3 regions of the Brachymonas sp. KE5 genome follow, and region 2 is predicted to be linked to each of the others. Evidence: predicted binding sites of a transcription regulator. Region 2 holds the regulator's gene; each other region holds the start of a gene.

Region 1 (6,276 bases), 530 kb from region 2:
GAAGGCCAGCATCAGGCCGCCACAGGCCAGCGCGAGCCAGAGTTGCACGAAAAGGCGCAGGTAGAGCGGGGCGTGGCGCAATTCCATGAAATGCTCGGCCACCAGAAAGCCCTTGATCCAGGCCATGGCCAGGGCGACGATGCCAAGGCGGAAGGGCCAGGCAATGCCGGACTCGGCAAGAAAGGCCGCGACGCCCGTGAGGGTCAGCAGAATCGCCGTGATGATGGCGATCCCGACGGGAAAACTGGAACTGCGCATGGGGGCACTATCTCCTGAACAGGCAGGCGCCGCATTGACGCCGGCGAAGAAAACGGGGCTTCAGTGGGCGATGTAGACCAGTGCAAACAGCACCAGCCAGACGAGGTCGACCATGTGCCAGTAGGACGCCACGGTTTCCACCCAGTAGGCCTGCTCTTCGCCGCAGCTTGCCACGGATCGCAGGCGCACCCACACCATGCCGATAAAGACCATGCCCAGAATGACGTGGAGGTAGTGGAAGAAGGTGAGCGAGAAATAGAACATCCAGTAGTCGTCGGTGGCCATGTCGTAGCCGGCATTGAGCTTCACCACGAAGTCGGTCATTTTCAGCATGAGAAAGCCGGCGCCGAAGGCCAGCGCCGTCATCAGCGCCTTGCGTACCTGAGCCGGCTGCGCCTGCGGCCGCGTGGCCAGCGATACGGCCCAGGCGGCAGCGGCACTGCCGAGAATCAGCAGCACGGTGTTGATCAGGGCCAGCGTCAGATCCAGTTGCGCCTGGCCCTGCAGGAAGACTTCGGGCTGCTTCGCGCGCGACCAGGCATAGGCACCGAAGAAGAAGCCGAACACGGCCAGCTCGATCATGATGAAGATCCACATCGCCATGTCGCCGGGGATGTGGCGTTCGCCGGGGATACGGCGTGGAGCCGGGGGCGTGGTGTCGGGGGGAAGGGGGGTGGACCTTGCGTCGGACTGCATGCAATGCCTCCTGAAAGCCGGAGCATGGCCCGGCAGAAATAAAAAGGGGCGGCGTTGCCGCGCCGCCCCAAAGCCGCCCCGGAAAGCGGCTGGGTGAAAATCCGGTGATCAGCGCAGGGCCTTGGCTTTCTCGCCTCCGTTGAAGAAGCTCCAGACATAGGCACCCAGGCCAGCCAGGAAGGTGAAGCCGGCAATCAGGCGCAGGTAGTAGAAGATCACGATCTTGTCCTGCGTCATCATGAAGTTCAGCGGCGTGTCGCTATAGCGCTGCAGCCAGACCTGCACGATGCCGGCGCCCGTCAGGAACAGGGTGATGAACACCATGGAGACGGTCATCAGCCAGAAGCCCCACATTTCCCAGATCTGCGACCGGTTGCTGTTGGCTTCGCGGCCGTTGATGATGGGCATGGTGTAGGAGATCATGCACATCACGACCATGGCGTAGGCACCGTAGAAGGCCATGTGGCCGTGGCTGGCAGTGATCTGCGTACCGTGCGTCCAGTAGTTGACGAAGGACAGGGTGTGCAGGAAGCCCCACACGCCGGCGCCCAGGAAGCCCATCACGGCGCAGCCCAGAGCCCACAGCACGGCGGCCTTGTTGGGGTGCTCGCGGCGGCGCTTGTTGACCACGTTGAAGGCGAAGATCGTCAGCATGAAGAAGGGGATCGGCTCCAGGGCGGAGAACACGGAACCCCACACCAGCCAGAAGCCGGGCGTACCAATCCAGAAGTAGTGGTGGCCGGTACCGATGATGCCGGAGATCAGCGTCATGGCGATGATCAGGTACAGCCATTTTTCGATCACTTCGCGGTCGACGCCGGTCACCTTCACCAGCACGAAGGCCAGCATGGCGCCCATGATCAGTTCCCACACGCCTTCCACCCACAGGTGCACCACCCACCACCAGTAGAACTTGTCACGGGCGAGGTTGTGCGGGTTGTAGAACGCGAACAGGAAGAAGATGGCCAGGCCCCACAGACCGATCATCATCACCAGGCTGATGGTGGTCTTGCGACCCTTGGCCATGGTCATGGACAGGTTGTACAGGAAGCCCAGGGCCACGACCACGATGCCGATCTTGGTGATCAGCGGCTGCTCCAGGAACTCGCGCCCCATGGTGGCCAGCAGGTCGTTGCCGGTCATCTCGGCCAGCGTGGAGTAGGGCACCATCAGGTAGCCGACGATGGTCAGCGCACCGGCAACCAGGAAGATCCAGAACAGCGCAAGCGCCAGTTTCGGGCTGTGCAACTCGCGTTCGCACTCTTCGGGAATCAGGTAGTAGCCTGCGCCCATGAAGCCGAACAGCAGCCACACGATCAGCAGGTTGGTGTGCACCATGCGGGCGATGTTGAACGGAATCGCCGGGAACAAGAAGTCGCCCCAGATGTACTGCGCGCCCATGATCAGGCCGAAGATGATCTGGCCGACGAACAGGCCGATGGCGGCGATGAAATACGGCTTGGCGACCGCCTGTGAGGCGTACTTAACTTTGGCCGGGCTGGGAGCCACGTCGGCCGGCGCCACGGGTGCCAGTCTTTCGGCATCCACAGGCAAGGTTACGCTTGTCATGCTTTTCTCCTCAATCGTTTAAAGAATAGTTCCGGACCGGGGGTCAGCCTTCCTTGTTGGGCGGCCAGTTGTGGGTCTTGATTTCGGAGCTGTATTTCAGGAATGCCACCAGATCGTCGAGCTGGGCGTCGGTCAGGTGGAAGTTGGGCATCTGGCGGCGGCCGGGAACCTTGCTCGGCTGGGATTTCATCCAGGCCTTGATGAACTCGGGACCACGGCGCGGGTACACGTTGCCGAGTTCGGGCGCGAAGTACGCGCCTTCACCCAGCATGGTGTGACAGCCGATGCAGTTGTTGGTTTCCCAGATCTTCTTGCCGCGCACCACCTGGTCGGTAATGGCGGCGCGGTTGTCGTACTGGGGGAAGCTCCGCTCGGTCTGGAATGTGAGTGCCAGAAAGAGCAGGAAGAAGAACGTCGATCCGCCGTAAAAGATATTACGGGCCGTCGACTTGGTGAAGCTAGCTGCCATGCCACATCCTTTCTGTAAGTGCCTTTGCAACACGATGTAATGTAAGTTTCACGCGGCTCCGGAGGCATTGACCCCAATCAATCAAAAACCGGCCGGTCCGTTTGTACACTGGAGCCTCGAAATCGGCAGTACAAGGATGGTTATTCATGAAGAACACCAAGAATGCATGCACAGTGGAGACCACCGGTGCTTCGCGGCCCGAATCGGGGCCGCTGGTCAGCCTGGTAGGAGCAGGCCCGGGCGACCCGGAGCTCCTGACGCTGCGGGCGCTACGGCGGCTGCGCGAGGCAGACGTGGTGCTTTACGATCTGCTGGTTTCGCAAGAGATCCTCGACTTGATTCCCGAACGGTGCGAATGCATTTGCGTAGGCAAGCGTGCAAACAGGCATATGTTGCCACAGGAAGAGACAAACCGCATGATTGTCAACAAGGCGCGTAAGGGCTTGCGGGTGGTTCGCCTCAAGGGCGGCGATCCGTTCATGTTCGGCCGCGGCGGCGAGGAGATGCAGGAACTGGCCAGCGAGGGCATTCCCTGCGAGGTGGTGCCGGGTGTGACGGCGGCCATGGGGGCGGCATCCAGCACCGGCATTCCGCTCACGCACCGCGATCATGCGCAGATGGTGAGTTTCGTGACGGGACACCGCAAGAAGGACTGTGATGATCTGGAATGGGTGCGCCACCTCAACCCGGCGTCCACGCTGGTGGTGTACATGGGTTTGGGCGAGGCGCCGCGCATTGCGGCCGAGCTGATGGCGCACGGCCACGCTGCCGAAACGCCGGTGGCGGCTGTGGCCAGTGCCACCACGCCGCAGCAGCGCGTGGTGACGACCACGCTGGGTGCGCTGGCGCAGACGCTGGCAGGCTCAGGACTGGAGTCGCCGGTGCTGCTGATCATCGGCAGCGTGGTGACGCTGCATGGGGATCTCTACCCGCTGATCGAGCAGGCGAAGCGGGGCATGCCGGAAATGGCCTGAGCAGCCAGCTTGCTTGCCCTGCTCGGAGTGTTCGGGCGGATGACCGCCCAGCGCAGCACACGGTCACTCGGCTGGCGGCAATCGGCAGGCGGAACAGTGGCGCCGCTTTATGTTGGACACGCGTGCGCGCCCCGTCAGTCTTCCTCGGGAAATTCTGGCGCGATGCGCATCAGCACGCCGTCGTAATTCTCCTCGGGCTCGACGCGATAATCCAGCCCGCGATCGGCCAGCATGGACACCAGCGGCTGCGGAAAGCGCGGCAGCAGGAAGGCCCAGTAGCCGCAGGCGGGCACGGGGTCGGCAATGGCGTCCATGATGACCAGCATGGGTTCTGGCGGCGGCAACTTGCGCAGGTCGATCGGCTTGACCGGTTCGGATGCGTGGCTGTCAGTCATGGAGGCTCCCGGGGAATGTTGTTATTGGCTGGTGGGCTGGATGGCCCGGACCTGCCGGACATCCGGCAGGGGTCAGGATTTGGTCTTGGCAGAGGTTTGTGCGAACAGCAGCATGCCCGAGGGGTTGCTGACGGTGATGTCCTTGCCGTCGACCTGGATGAAGCCGGCCGTGGTGAGCTGGTTGAGCACGCGCGAGAAGGTCTCGGGTGCCAGGCTCAGGCGCGAAGCGATCAGGTTCTTGTTGACGGGCAGGCTGACGGTGAAAGCCTCTGCTTCCGGCGTCTCGCTCAGTTGTACCAGATAGCCCGCAACGCGCTGCAGCGGGTTTTCCATGGAGTAGCGCTCCACGTCCTGCACGAAGGTGTGCAGGCGCATGGACAGGCCGGCCAGCAGGTGGCGCGCGAAGGACTTGTCGGTTTCGATGGCGTCGGAAATCACGCTCTCGCTCACGTGCAGCAGCATGCTGTCTTCGAGCACATGGGCGCTGACCGGATAGGGGCGACGCAGGAACATGACGGCTTCGCCGAAGCTCTGGCCGGTCTGCACGATCTCGATGACCTTCTCGTTGCCCTGCGGCGAGGTGATGAAGAGCTTGACGCGGCCATAGACCACCAGCCAGAGCCCGTCGCAGGGGTCGTCGCGGTGGAACAGGTCGCGGCCTTTTTCGATGCGGATTTCCCGGATGCCGGGCATGAGGGACTCGATCTGGGCGTCGTTCAGCTCCTGGAACAGGGGTTGGTAGCGAACCAGCTTGCGGACGTCGACTTCTTTTCTCATGCCTCGGATCTGACAGGGGGGTTGGGACTGGCCGCCAATCAGTGGCTGGTGCCCTCCGATCGCGTGACCTTGTTGTAGACATTGTATTTGCCAATCGGCTTGGACATGGGCAATGCCTTGACCTCGCGGAAGGTCTTTGCGTCGACAATGACCAGTTCTCCGGGATTTTCCATGATGCTGACCAGCGCGTAGCGGCCGTCGCGCGTGAATTCGACGTGGGCGTTGGTCTTGCCGGGGCGCAGCCTGAGCTGGCGCACGACTTCCAGCGTGCGCTTGTCGATGATGGAGATGGTGTCTTTCGCCGTCGGCGACATCATGGAATCGACCCAGGCGTAGGGGGTGTCTTCATGGCTGCGCAGGAAGAAGCCGGGGCCGGGGATGGGGATCTCCTTGGCCACTTTCCAGCTCTGCATGTCGATCACGGTGACCGTGGGCGTGTTCAGGTTGGTGGAGGCCATGTAGAGGCGGCCGTTGGCCTTGAAGGTGATGCCCGAGCCCAGGTGCGGCATGCCGCGCAACGGCAGCTCGGCGACCTTGCCACGCGAGACCAGCGAGATGACCTGCGCCTTGCCGTCGCGCGAGGCACCCATGACGTACTTGTAGTCGGGGTCGAAGTAGAAGTCGTCCAGCACCATCTGCAGCGGCGTGACGCGCGGATTGAGGAAGCCCTTGGTGGGGATGCCTTCCTTCATCTTGTAATCGTGCACGAAGCCGGAGTAGAAGGGCTCGGCCTTGGGGTCGTAGGAGATGCTCCAGAGTTCGGGGGCGTCCTTGAGGGCGACGACGAAGCTGTTGCGGGGGGCGGCGTCATACACGGCGGAGACGCGAGAAGACTTGCCTTCGCGGTCCTTCACCGGGTAGGTGCGCACCGGCTTGAGGCCGCGTGCGTCCAGCAGTACCAGATTCTGCGGCAGGGTGTTGCCGGCCAGCACCCACTTGCCGTCGGAGGAGACCGCCACGTTGCGCGTGTTGATGCCGACGCGAATTTCCGCCACCTTCTTCAGCGTGTACAGGTCGTACTGGCTGACCCAGCCGTCGCGGCTGGCGAAGTAGACGAAGCGGCCATCCGGCGTGAATTTCGGGCCGCCGTGCAGCGCGAAATGCGATTGGAAGCGCGTGATGGGGGTGAAGGTGTCGC
Region 2 (6,276 bases):
GGTGGCCTGAGCCACGAGAAGGTTGAAACCAGCAACTTCTGGATGATCGTGCTCATCCTGATCGTGATCGCCTTCGGCGGTCTGGTCGAGATCGTGCCGCTGTTCTTCCAGAAGTCCACCACGCAGCCGGTGCCGGGTCTCAAGCCCTACACCGCCCTGCAGCTGGCCGGCCGTGACATCTACCAGCGCGAGGGCTGCTACAACTGCCACTCGCAGATGGTGCGTCCGTTCCGTGCGGAAACCCTGCGCTACGGCCAGTACTCCGTGGCTGGCGAGTCCGTGTGGGATCACCCCTTCCAGTGGGGCTCCAAGCGTACCGGTCCCGACCTGGCCCGCGTGGGTGGCCGCTATTCCGACGAATGGCACCACCAGCACCTGTTCAACCCGCGTGACGTGGTGCCCGAGTCCAACATGCCGGCCTACCCCTGGCTGGAAAAGAACCTGGTGAATGACCAGACCATCGGTACCCACATGGCCACCCTCCGCAAGCTGGGCGTGCCCTACACCGATGCCGACATCGCCGGCGCCGGCGCTGCCGTCAAGGGCAAGACCGAAATGGAAGCCGTGATTGCCTACCTGCAGTCGCTCGGCCATGCCATGACGGCTGCCGTGCCCACGGCTGCCGCAGCACCCGCTCCGGCCGCTGCCCCGGCTTCGGCTGCAGCACCGGCCCCGGCTGCTGCGCCTGCCGCTGAAGCCAGCGCTGCTGCACCTGCTGCCGTAGCCGCTCCGGCCGAAGACCAGGCCGCGGTGATGGTCGAGAACGGCGTCGTGCAGTTCTTCTTTGCAACCGGCAAGACCGAAGTGGCTGCCGGCGGCAAGGACGCGCTGGCTGACGTGATCGCCGGCGTCAAGGCCGGCAAGAAGGCCGTCATCAGCGGTTATACCGACGCAACTGGCGATCCCGCCAAGAATGCCGAACTGGCCAAACAGCGTGCCTTTGCCGTGCGTGACCTGCTGAAGGCCAACGGCGTGGCCGAAGACCAGATCGACCTGCAAAAGCCTGCGGATAACAACGCCGGCCAGGGTGGCCAGGCACGTCGCGTCGACGTTGCCCTGCAGTAAACAGAACAAGGGACGAGGAGTTTCTTCCACATGGACATCAACGACCTGAGAAGCCTGACGACGGTGCTGAGTTTTGCCGCATTCATCGGCATCGGCTGGTGGGCCTATTCCCGCCGCAACACGCACCGCTTCGACGAGGCTGCCCAGTTGCCGTTCGGTCCGGAAGAGGCTCCGAGCCCCCAAAAACATACTGAGGATACAAAATGAGTGACTTTATCAGTTCCTTCTGGTCACTGTGGGTGATGGCGATCGTCGCTTTCGGCATCATCTTCTGTGTGGCTGTGCTGCTGTTCGGCGCACAGGCGCGCGCTGCAACCGCCGAAGACAAGACCACCGGCCACGTGTGGGACGGCGACCTGCGCGAGATCAACAACCCGCTGCCGCGCTGGTGGGTGGGCATGTTCTGGCTGACCATCTTCTTTGCCATCGCCTACTTCTTCATGTATCCGGGCTTCGGCAACATGAAGGGTTCGCTGGGCTGGACCTCCAAGGGCCAGTACGAGGCAGAGATGGCCAAGGGTGATGCCCAGGTGGCACCGCTGTTCGCCAAGTACGCCGCCATGCCGATCGAGGAGATCGCCAAGGACAAGGACGCCAACGGCATGGGCCAGCGCCTGTTCCTGAACAACTGCGCGCAGTGCCATGGCTCCAGCGCCAAGGGTGGCACCGGCTTCCCCGACCTGAGCGACAACGACTGGCTGTGGGGCGGCAAGCCCGAGCAGATCATGGAAACCATCACCAAGGGTCGCAACGGCAACATGCCGCCCCAGATCCAGGCCATCGGTGGCACGCCCGCCGATGCCAAGGCGGTGGCCCACTACGTGATGAGCCTGTCCGGCCTGCCGCACGACTCGGCTGAAGCCTCTGTCGGCAAGGGCAAATTCATGGCCTGTGCGGCCTGCCACGGCGCAGATGGCAAGGGCAACACGGCGCTGGGCGCGCCCAACCTGACCGACTCGGTCTGGCTGATGGGCGTTCCGAGCGAAGCCAACATCGTGAACCAGATCACGAATGGCAAGATCAACGTGATGCCCGAGTGGCACACCAAGCTCAAGCCCGAGCAGATCCGCCTGGTGTCGGCCTATGTGTGGAGCCTTTCCAACAAGTAACCGACAATGTGCACAGGAAAACCTGTGCACGGGATAATGCACCGCCATGACTTCGATCAAAGGTCATGGCGGTTTTTTCATATGGCGACGCCCGATCGTCTTATCATATTCGGGTTCATGTAAGTAAGGCAGTCTGGAACACACACTATGTCCAACGAAGTCCCCGAGAAAAAGCAAACGCCTGAACCGGCACCGGAAAAAAAGGTCATCCCGATCGAGAAGGACACCTTGATGTCGGCCGCTACCGGCGGTTCGCTTTTTGCGGCATCCAAGGCGATCCATCCGCGTTCGATTTCCGGTCGTTTCACCAACTGGCGCTGGATTTTCGTCTGGCTCACACAGATCGTGTTCTATGGTCTGCCCTGGCTGAACTGGGGCGAGCGCCAGGCCGTGCTGTTCGACCTGGGTGCGCGCAAGTTCTATATCTTCGGCCTGGTGCTGTACCCGCAGGACTTCATCTACCTGACGGGCATTCTGGTCATCTCCGCACTGTCGCTGTTCCTGTTCACGGCGGTGGCAGGGCGCCTGTGGTGCGGCTACACCTGCCCGCAGACGGTTTACACCGAGATCTTCCTCTGGGTCGAGGCCAAAATGGAAGGCGACCGCAGTGCCCGCATGCGCCTGGACAAGAGCGGCTGGACGGGCGAGAAGATCCTCAAGCGTGGCGGCAAGCACCTGATCTGGCTGGCGATTGCGGTCTGGACGGGCCTGACCTTCGTCGGCTATTTCTCGCCCATCCGCGAACTGATCGGCAACTTCGCGCACTGGAACCTGGGCAACTGGGAAACCTTCTGGATCTTCTTCTACGGTTTCGCTACCTACGGCAACGCCGGCTTCATGCGCGAGCAGGTCTGCAAGTACATGTGCCCGTACGCTCGCTTCCAGAGCGCCATGTTCGACCCCGACACGCTGATCGTGACCTATGACGAGAACCGTGGCGAGCCGCGCGGTCCGCGCTCCAAGAAGGTCGATCGCAGCACGATTGCGCTCGGCGACTGTATCGACTGTTCCATGTGCGTGCAGGTCTGCCCGACCGGCATCGACATCCGCAAGGGTTTGCAGTACGAATGCATCGGCTGCGGCGCCTGTGTGGATGCCTGCGACGAGGTGATGGACAAGGTCGGCTACCCGCGTGGCCTGATCAAGTACTCCACCGAGAACGCGATGAAGAACAACTGGGGCAAGAGCGAGATCTGGAACCGGATCAAGCGTCCCCGTATCCTGGTCTACACGGGCATCCTGGTGCTGATTGCGGCTGCGCTGGTGACCAGCCTGAGCATGCGCAAGCCGATGCGGGTGGACATCATCCGCGACCGTGGCGTGATGTCGCGCATCGTCGACGGCGGCAAGATCGAGAACGTGTACCTGGTGCGCGTGATGAACACCACCGAGAGCGAGCAGAACTACGAGATCCGCGTGAACGGACTGCCCGGCGCCACCATTGCCGAAGGGGCAGACATGACCATCGGCCCGGCCCAGGTCGAGCAGCACGTGGTCGCCGTGCGCATTCCCGTGGGTTCCATGGAGCCGGGTTCGCACCCGATCTACCTGGATATCCGTGAAACCGGCAGCGATGCCATGGTGACCGAAAAGGCCGCCTTCCTGGTACCGAAATGATGAGCCAGGAGTCACGCATGCAAACCAGCAACCCGGATGCTTCGTCCCGTGGTCAGGTCCCTCACCCCGAAGAGGGCCGGTCGTGGTGGACGTATCCGATCGTATGGATGGTGGTGGGCGGCCCGGTGGCCGTCATCATCGCCAGCCTGATCACCTGGTACTTCATCGCGCATTCGCCCAATGAGGTGCTGATCGAGAGCCGGGAGGTGGAAACGCCCGGCCTGTCCAACCAGGGGGCGCAATTCACCCCTGCCAACCGGGCGCGCAATCATGCCGCCACGGGCGGCGTTCCGGCGTCGCACTGACCGGAAGCTCTCCTGAAGAATGCCGGCTGTGTGCCGGCATTTCTTTTGTTAATGAGAGGCGGGTTTCGCCCAACTGGTGCTTGCTCGTGCAGTGCTGCCGGGCTATTCGGGGTGGTGCTGGCTGACCAGCTGCTGCAGCGCTGCCGTATCCAGAATGCGCACGTGGCGTTGGCGCACCTCCACGATGCCCTGTTCGGCAAACCTGGAGAAGGTGCGGCTCACCGTTTCCAGCTTGAGGCCAAGGTAGCTGCCGATTTCCTCGCGCGTCATGCGCAGCACCAGTTCCGATTGCGAAAAGCCGCGCGCATGCAGGCGCTGCACCAGATTGAGCAGGAAGGCGGCCAGGCGTTCCTCGGCGCGCATGCTGCCGAGCAGCAGCATCATGCTCTGGTCGCGCACGATCTCGCGGCTCATGATCTTGTGCACGTGGTTCTGCAGCACCGTCACTTCGCGGGAAAGCGCCTCGAGTTCGTCATAGGGCATGACGCAGACTTCGGAGTCTTCCAGCGCGATCGCATCGCAGGTGTGGCGGTCGTGCACGATGCCGTCCAGCCCGACGATCTCGCCGGCCATCTGGAAGCCGGTGACCTGGTCGCGGCCGTCCTGCGCAGTGACCGTGGTCTTGAAAAAGCCGGTGCGGATGGCGTAGAGTGCCTTGAACGGGTCACCGTGCGTGAACAGCGGTTCGCCACGCGGAATCCTGCGCCGGGCACCGACCATGTTGTCGATATAGCGCAGTTCTGCCTCGCTCAGACCCATGGGCATGCACAGCTCGCGCAGATTGCAGTTCGAGCAGGCCACTTTGTAAGACTTGGGGAGCGAAGGAGACATGCAGCTATCCGGGGCGCGCGCCATTGCGCACTTGATCCTTGTCATGGAAAGTGCCGATTATCGCATGGCGGAAAAGAGGGGTTGATACATATCAATGGCTGCAGGGGCATTTCGCTGGCAAAGTAGATACCCGCAATGACAGCATGGCAGCGCCCGCAACCGTTCAGGCTTTTGTGCAGCAAGGGGTTATGCTGGCGCTTGCTCACTTAGAATGCCCGAGACCATGAGCAGTACCGAACAGATCATCCTCACCCCAGAATTGCTGGCCCGCTACGACATTGCTGGCCCGCGCTACACCTCCTATCCCACGGCTGACCGTTTTGTCGAGGCCTTTGGCGAGAGCGACTACATCGCTGCGCTGGAGCAGCGGCACAATTCCCGGCCGGGCCATGTGCTGCCGCTGTCGATCTATGTGCACGTGCCGTTCTGCCAGTCGCTGTGCTACTACTGCGCCTGCAACAAGATCATCACCAAGCACCGCGAGCGCGGCACCGAGTACCTGCGTTATCTGCAGCGCGAGATTGACCTGCATGTCGCGCATCTGGGGCGCGGGCAGGTGGTGTCGCAGCTGCACTTCGGTGGCGGCACGCCCACCTTCCTGGACGATGCGGAACTGAGTCAGCTGATGGGCATGATCCGGGGGGCCTTTGAACTGGCAGAGGGCGGCGAATACTCGGTGGAAGTGGACCCGCGCACGGTGGATGAAAAACGCCTGCAGAACCTGTTCGACCTGGGCTTCAACCGCCTGAGCTTCGGCGTGCAGGACTTCGACCCGGACGTGCAGAAGGCGGTGCACCGCATCCAGCCGGCCGAGCAGGTGTTTGCGCTGGTGGAGGCATCGCGCCGCATCGGCTTCAAGTCGGTCAACGTCGACCTGATCTACGGCCTGCCGCAGCAGACCGCGGCCTCGTTTGCACGCACGCTGAAGCAGGTGAACGAGTTGCGGCCGGACCGTATTGCGCTGTATGCCTACGCGCATCTGCCCGAGCGGTTCAAGGCACAACGCCGCATCGATGCCTACACGCTGCCCAGCGGTGGCGAAAAGATCGAGATGCTGTCGCAATCGCTCAAGGCCTTTGGCGATGCCGGCTACGTGTACGTGGGCATGGACCACTTTGCGCTGCCCGATGATGCACTGGCCATTGCCAAGCGCCAAGGCCGCCTGCACCGCAACTTCCAGGGCTACAGCACGCAGCCGGACTGCGACCTGATCGGCCTGGGCGTTTCGGCCATCGGCCGCATCGGCGCCACCTACAGCCAGAACGCCAAGACGCTGGAAGACTACTACGACGCGGTCGAGCGCGGCCATTTCCCGGTGGTGCGTGGCCTGGCGCTGACGCGAGACGACT
Region 3 (6,276 bases), 540 kb from region 2:
GCTACCGACACGCAAGATCAGGAGTACTTGCATGACCTCCACCACCCCCCAACCCCCGCGCCGCAGCATTCCGATCGGCAGTGCGCCGCCTAAAGCGGCTGACAAGGCCGCCGAGCGCGAAGCCCTGCGCGCCAAGTACGAAGCCATGCCCTGGCGCATGGAGATGCTCAATGCCGCGCCGCACCGGCTGGGTTTCTTCCTGGCGATGGTGTTGCTGTTCGTTTTTTCGGGCTGGTGGGCCTGGGTGCAGATTGCCCGTGTGGCCGGCCTGTTCCAGCCGTCGTATGCCATTCCCCCCACGCTGCTGCATTCCGCCATGATGGTGCTGGGTTTCATGCCGCTCTACTTTGCCGGCTTTCTGTTCACGGCCGGGCCCAAGTGGCTGCATGTGGAGGCCCCTGAAACCCGCCAGGTGCGCGGCATGATGCTGATGCAGGCCGGCGGCTGGCTGCTGTGGCTCATGGGCGGACAAGGCCTGTATGGCCTGGCCATCGCCGGCGCCATCATCGCCCTGCTCGGTCTGGCGTGGATGTTTGCCTATTGGTGGAAACTGGTGCGCTCCAGCAAGGTCAAGGATCAGGTGCACGCCCGCACCGTCGGCATTGCCGGCATCATCGGCTGCATCAGCCTGATCGGCATGATCGTGAGCCTGCTGATGGACAATGTCCCGACCGCCCTGCTCTGGGTGCAGACGGGGCTGTGGGGATTCATCCTGTTCGTGTTCGTGGCGGTGGCGCACCGCATGATTCCGTTCTTCACCTCCAACGTGCTGCCGCTGATAGAGGTGTGGCGCCCGTTCTGGGTGCTGTGGCTGATGCTGGGAGCTGCCGGTTTCGAGATTCTGGCACTGTGGCTGCAGGCCTTTGGCATACAGGGCACGGCCTGGCTGGTGGTGCGCGGCGTGGTCGAGATCGTGCTGGGCGGCATGCTGCTGTGGCTGGCCGTGGTCTGGGGGCTGGCGCAAAGCCTGAAAATCCGCCTGCTGGCCATGCTGCACATCGGTTTTGTCTGGCTCGGCATCACCTTCGTGCTGTTCGGGCTGACGCAGTTTGCCGCACTGCGCTACGGTCAGGGCGCGCTGCTGCTGGCGCCCCTGCATGCGCTCACCATGGGTTGCCTGGGATCGCTCGTGGTGGCCATGGTGACGCGGGTGTCCTGCGGGCACAGCGGCCGCACGCTGGTGGCCGACGATACGGTGTGGCGCCTGTTCCTGCTGCTGCAAGTCGCCGTGGTGCTGCGTCTGGCGGGCGCTTTTCCGGGCTTGTCGGCACTGCTGCCATTGGCGGCTGCGGCCTGGTTCGGCATCGTGCTGATCTGGGGCAACCGCCTGGTGCCGTGGTACGGCAAGCCGCGGGTGGATGGCAAGGAGGGTTAAGGCCCCTCCAGCCCGGTGCACAGCGCCTCATCGAGCACGCCCGCCACCGCCCGGTGAAACACCGGCATCTCGCCGATCGCCGGCGCCAGGCGCCATTCCACGCCACGCCAGTTTTCGCGCAATTGCTCCAGCAGCTTCGCCATGTCCACGCGCACATGGTGGCCGGCACCCAGGAACATGGGCACCACCAGCACATGCCGGCAGCCCTGGCGCGCCAGCGCATCGCCCGCCTCCAGGCTGCGCGGCTCCTGGATCTCCACGAAACCCAGTTCTACCGCCAGCCCCGGCCGGCCATCGCGCAGCAATTGCGCCACCGTCTCGAAGGGCTGGCTCCAGTCCGGATCACGTGATCCATGCGCCACCAGCAATGCGCCATCCATTTCCACCATAGTGTGTCAACTCCGTGTCTTTTCAGGTTTGCAGACCTTAATTACATTTGTTTGCATGTTTTGATCCATTGACTGCCGTCAATGCCGCAGAAACGCGCTCTCCGGATGATCACCCCTGCAATGTAAGCAAACACTACGGGAGCACACGATGAGTTCATACAAGTTGAAATTGCTGAGCGCCAGCCTGATTCTGGCAGGATTTGCCGTCGGCGCACAGGCCCAGACCAGCGCCACTGCCAAGTCGGATGGCCAGAGCCATACCACGGCAGTCCAGGCGACCTACGAGAACGCGGGCAGCTCCCCCGTAGGCAAGGCCGACATGCACCAGGACGTCAATCCCAAGGCGCCGCCCATGTCCAAGACCGAGTTCGAGCGCGCCAAGGAGATTTACTTCCAGCGCTGTGCCGGCTGCCACGGCGTGCTGCGCAAGGGCGCCACCGGCAAGGCGCTGACGCCCGACATCACGCTGGAGCGCGGCAGCGAATACCTGAAGACCTTCATCGCCTACGGCAGCCCGGCCGGCATGCCCAACTGGCAGACCAGCGGCGAGATGACCGCGGCCGACGTCGACCTTATGGCGCGCTACATCCAGCAAACGCCTCCCACGCCGCCGGAATTCTCGCTGGCCGACATGGAAAAGACACGCAAGGAATACATCCCCGTGTCCAAACGTCCCAGCAGGAAGATGAACAAATACAACATCGACAATATCTTCTCCGTCACCCTGCGTGACAGCGGCGAAGTGGCACTGATCGATGGCGATACCAAGCAGATCATCAACATCGTCAAAACCGGCTACGCGGTGCACATCTCCCGCCTGTCCAAATCCGGCCGCTACCTGTATGTGATCGGCCGCGATGCGCGTATCAACCTGATCGACCTGTGGATGGAGAAACCGGACAACGTCGCCGAGATCAAGGTCGGCCTGGAAGCCCGCTCGGTGGAAACGTCCAAGTTCAAGGGTTACGAGGACAAAATCGCCGTGGCCGGCACCTACTGGCCGCCGCAGTTCGTGATCATGGACGGCGATACGCTCAAGCCGCGCAAAATCGTCTCGACCCGCGGCATGACGGTGGACAACGAGTACCACCCCGAGCCGCGCGTTGCTGCCATCGTGGCCAGCCACTACCGCCCCGAATTCCTGGTCAACGCCAAGGAAACCGGCAAGATCTACATGGTCGACTACACCGACCTGAACAACCTCAAGAGCACCACGCTCGACGCGGCCAAGTTCCTGCACGATGGCGGCTTCGACAGCACTGGTCGCTACTTCCTGACGGCTGCCAACGCTTCCAACAAGATCGCCGTGGTCGACACCAAGGAAGACAAGCTGGCCGCTCTGGTTGATGTGGGCAAGACCCCGCACCCGGGCCGTGGCGCCAACTTCACCCATCCCAAGTTCGGTCCCGTGTGGGCGACTTCCCACCTGGGCGACGAAAGCATCAGCCTGATCGGTACCGATCCGGTCAAGCACAAGGCCAACGCCTGGAAAGTGGTGCAGACCATCAAGGGCCAGGGCGGCGGCTCGCTGTTCATCAAGACCCATCCCAAGTCGAAGAACCTGTGGGTGGATACGGCCCTGAACCCCGATGCCAAGATCAGCCAGAGCGTGGCCGTGTATGACATCAACAAGCTGGACGGCAAGCCGCAGATCGTGGACATCGCAGCCTGTGCCAAGCTGGGCGATGACGGCGCCAAGCGCGTGGTACAGCCCGAATACAACAAGGCCGGCGACGAAGTCTGGTTCTCCGTCTGGAGTGCCAAGAACAAGGAGTCCGCCATTGTCGTGGTCGACGACAAGACCCGCGCCTGCAAGACCGTGATCAAGGACAAGCGCCTGATCACGCCGACCGGCAAGTTCAACGTCTACAACACCCAGCACGACGTGTACTGATTGACTGCAATCAATGAGCCGCGATTCAGGCCCCGCCACAATGGGCCTGAACCGAAAAAGGTTTTTCAACTGGAGTGAACCATCATGAGCAAGCGTCTTATTACTCCCGCGCTCGTCGCCGTCGGCCTGCTGTTCGGCATCGCCAGCAACGTGCAGGCCAGCGAAGCCTTGGCCAAGTCCAAGAACTGCATGGCCTGCCACGCAGTGGACAAGAAAATGGTAGGCCCGTCCTACAAGGATGTGTCTGCCAAATACAAGGGCAAGGGCGCAGAAGCCACCCTGGCCGGCAAGATCAAGAAAGGCGGCGTGGGTGCATGGGGCAACGTGCCGATGCCCCCCAACAACGTGACGGATGCAGAAGCCGCCGCCCTGGCCAAGTGGGTTCTCTCCCTGTAAGACTGCTCTTACGCGCTTTATCAGCCGACGCCTACGCGTCGGCTTTTTTTATTTCCTGAACGCGCAAATTGGTAGCAAAAACAAACGTTTTGATGCATCATTCAACCGATTGACGGCAGTCAATGCAATAACCCCACGCCAAGGCGATGATTCTTACCGAACCCCTCGCCAACAACCTGGAGTCTTTATATGAGCCCGTTCCAGCTGAAGTACCTTGCTGCCGCCCTGGCAGTCGTCGGCCTCTCCGTAGCCGGATGCAACAACAAACAGGACGCAGCCCCCACGGCCGCTCCTGCCTCTACCGCTTCTGCTGCGGCTGCGGCCAGTGCACAGGCTCCAGCCGCCACGGCTGAAAACGCCGCTGCCAAGGCCGATGCAGCCAGCCACGGCGACAGCACTGCCGCCACCTATGCCAACGCCGGCTCCTCGCCGGTAGGCGCAGCAGCCCTGCACCAGAACGTCAACCCCAAGGCCCCGCAGATGACGCAGGCCGAATTCGAGCGCGGCAAGGAAATCTACTTCCAGCGCTGTGCCGGTTGCCACGGCGTGCTGCGCAAGGGCGCCACCGGCAAGCCGCTCACCACCGACATCACGCTGGAGCGCGGCACCGAGTACCTGAAGACCTTCATTGCCTACGGCAGCCCTGCCGGCATGCCCAACTGGCAGACCAGCGGCGAAATGTCCGCCCAAGACGTGGACCTGATGGCCCGCTACATCCAGCAGGAACCGCCCACCCCGCCGGAATTCTCGCTGGCCGACATCGAGAGCTCCCGCAAGGAGTACATTCCGGTCGACAAGCGTCCGACCAAGAAGATGAACAATTTCAACATCGACAACATCTTCTCCGTCACCCTGCGTGACAGCGGCGAAGTGGCGCTGATCGATGGTGACACCAAGCAGATCATCAACATCGTCAAGACCGGCTACGCGGTGCACATCTCCCGCATGTCCAAGTCCGGCCGCTACCTGTACGTGATCGGCCGCGACGCACGCCTGAACCTGATCGACCTGTGGATGGAGAAGCCGGACAACGTGGCCGAAGTCAAGGTCGGTCTGGAGGCCCGCTCGGTGGAAACCTCCAAGTTCAAGGGCTTTGAAGACAAGCTGGCAATTGCGGGCACCTACTGGCCGCCGCAATTCGTGATCATGGACGGCGATACGCTCAAGCCGCGCAAGGTGGTTTCCACCCGTGGCATGACGGTAGACAACGAGTACCACCCCGAACCGCGCGTCGCTGCCATCGTGGCCAGCCACTACCGCCCCGAATTCCTGGTCAACGCCAAGGAAACCGGCAAGATCTACATGGTCGACTACTCCGACCTGGCCAACCTGAAGATGACGGTGCTGGATTCTGCCAAGTTCCTGCACGACGGTGGCTTCGACAGCACCGGCCGCTACTTCATGACGGCAGCCAACGCCTCCAACAAGATCGCCGTGGTCGACACCAAGGAAGACAAGCTGGCCGCTCTGGTCGATGTGGGCAAGACCCCGCACCCGGGCCGTGGCGCCAACTTCAAGCATCCCAAGTTCGGTCCGGTGTGGGCAACGTCCCACCTGGGTGACGAGAGCATCAGCCTGATCGGTACGGATCCGGTCAAGAACAAGGCCAACGCCTGGAAAGTGGTGCAGACCATCAAGGGCCAGGGCGGCGGCTCGCTGTTCATCAAGACCCATCCCAAGTCCAAGAACCTGTGGATCGACACCCCGCTCCACCCGGATGCCAAGATCAGCCAGAGCGTGGTCGTGTATGACATCAACAAGCTGGACGACAAGCCACAGGTGATCGACATCGCGGCCTGCGCCAAGATCGGCGACGACGGTGCCAAGCGCGTGGTACAGCCCGAGTACAACAAGGCCGGTGACGAGATCTGGTTCTCCGTCTGGAGCGCCAAGGACAAGGAATCCGCCATTGTGGTGGTGGACGACAAGACCCGCGCCTGCAAGACCGTGATCAAGGACAAGCGCCTGATCACGCCGACCGGCAAGTTCAACGTCTACAACACCCAGCACGACGTGTACTGATCCACGCCCTTTCCTGAAAGGAGCACAGGCCGGGCGGGCAACCGTCCGGCCTTTTTTCAGGGTTGCCGGCAATCAAGAAAGCATGGCCGGCTCCCTCCTATACTTGACCTCAACCCAACCCCATGGTGACGCGAGATGTTGCAGTTGATAAGAATCCTCGTGATGTGTGGCGCCTGCCTGGCCAGCCTGGCCCAAGCGCA

Evidence for each region. The regulator FNR, encoded in region 2, switches genes on or off when oxygen is low (the NO sensors DNR and NnrR bind a similar motif). The targets are predictions, from matches to a motif close to TTGATNNNNATCAA.
Region 1: a site for FNR is predicted at 3,060-3,073, ahead of cobA (uroporphyrinogen-III C-methyltransferase). Genes of this name have one in related genera too.
Region 3: a site for FNR is predicted at 4,164-4,177, ahead of ACX36O_RS05700 (nitrite reductase). Genes of this name have one in related genera too.

Annotation. Positions count from the first base shown of each region.
Region 1 is NZ_CM173463.1:1,176,055-1,182,330, forward strand. Features, by position in the region: gene ACX36O_RS05635 (cytochrome C oxidase subunit IV family protein) at 1-258, opposite strand, end outside; gene ACX36O_RS05640 (cytochrome c oxidase subunit 3) at 319-954, opposite strand; gene ACX36O_RS05645 (cbb3-type cytochrome c oxidase subunit I) at 1,063-2,523, opposite strand; gene ACX36O_RS05650 (c-type cytochrome) at 2,567-2,992, opposite strand; gene cobA (uroporphyrinogen-III C-methyltransferase) at 3,139-3,966, shown strand; gene ACX36O_RS05660 (sulfurtransferase TusA family protein) at 4,101-4,361, opposite strand; gene ACX36O_RS05665 (Crp/Fnr family transcriptional regulator) at 4,434-5,138, opposite strand; gene ACX36O_RS05670 (cytochrome D1 domain-containing protein) at 5,177-6,276, opposite strand, start outside.
Region 2 is NZ_CM173463.1:643,873-650,148, forward strand. Features, by position in the region: partial or broken gene ccoO (cytochrome-c oxidase, cbb3-type subunit II) at 1-600, shown strand, start outside; gene ACX36O_RS03000 (OmpA family protein) at 754-1,065, shown strand; gene ACX36O_RS03005 (cbb3-type cytochrome oxidase subunit 3) at 1,096-1,272, shown strand; gene ccoP (cytochrome-c oxidase, cbb3-type subunit III) at 1,269-2,174, shown strand; gene ccoG (cytochrome c oxidase accessory protein CcoG) at 2,322-3,791, shown strand; gene ACX36O_RS03020 (nitrogen fixation protein FixH) at 3,809-4,096, shown strand; gene fnr (fumarate/nitrate reduction transcriptional regulator Fnr) at 4,199-4,927, opposite strand; gene hemN (oxygen-independent coproporphyrinogen III oxidase) at 5,151-6,276, shown strand, end outside.
Region 3 is NZ_CM173463.1:1,187,868-1,194,143, reverse strand. Features, by position in the region: gene ACX36O_RS05720 (NnrS family protein) at 32-1,375, shown strand; gene ACX36O_RS05715 (sirohydrochlorin chelatase) at 1,372-1,764, opposite strand; gene ACX36O_RS05710 (cytochrome D1 domain-containing protein) at 1,913-3,658, shown strand; gene ACX36O_RS05705 (c-type cytochrome) at 3,743-4,054, shown strand; gene ACX36O_RS05700 (nitrite reductase) at 4,244-6,076, shown strand; gene ACX36O_RS05695 (c-type cytochrome) at 6,239-6,276, shown strand, end outside.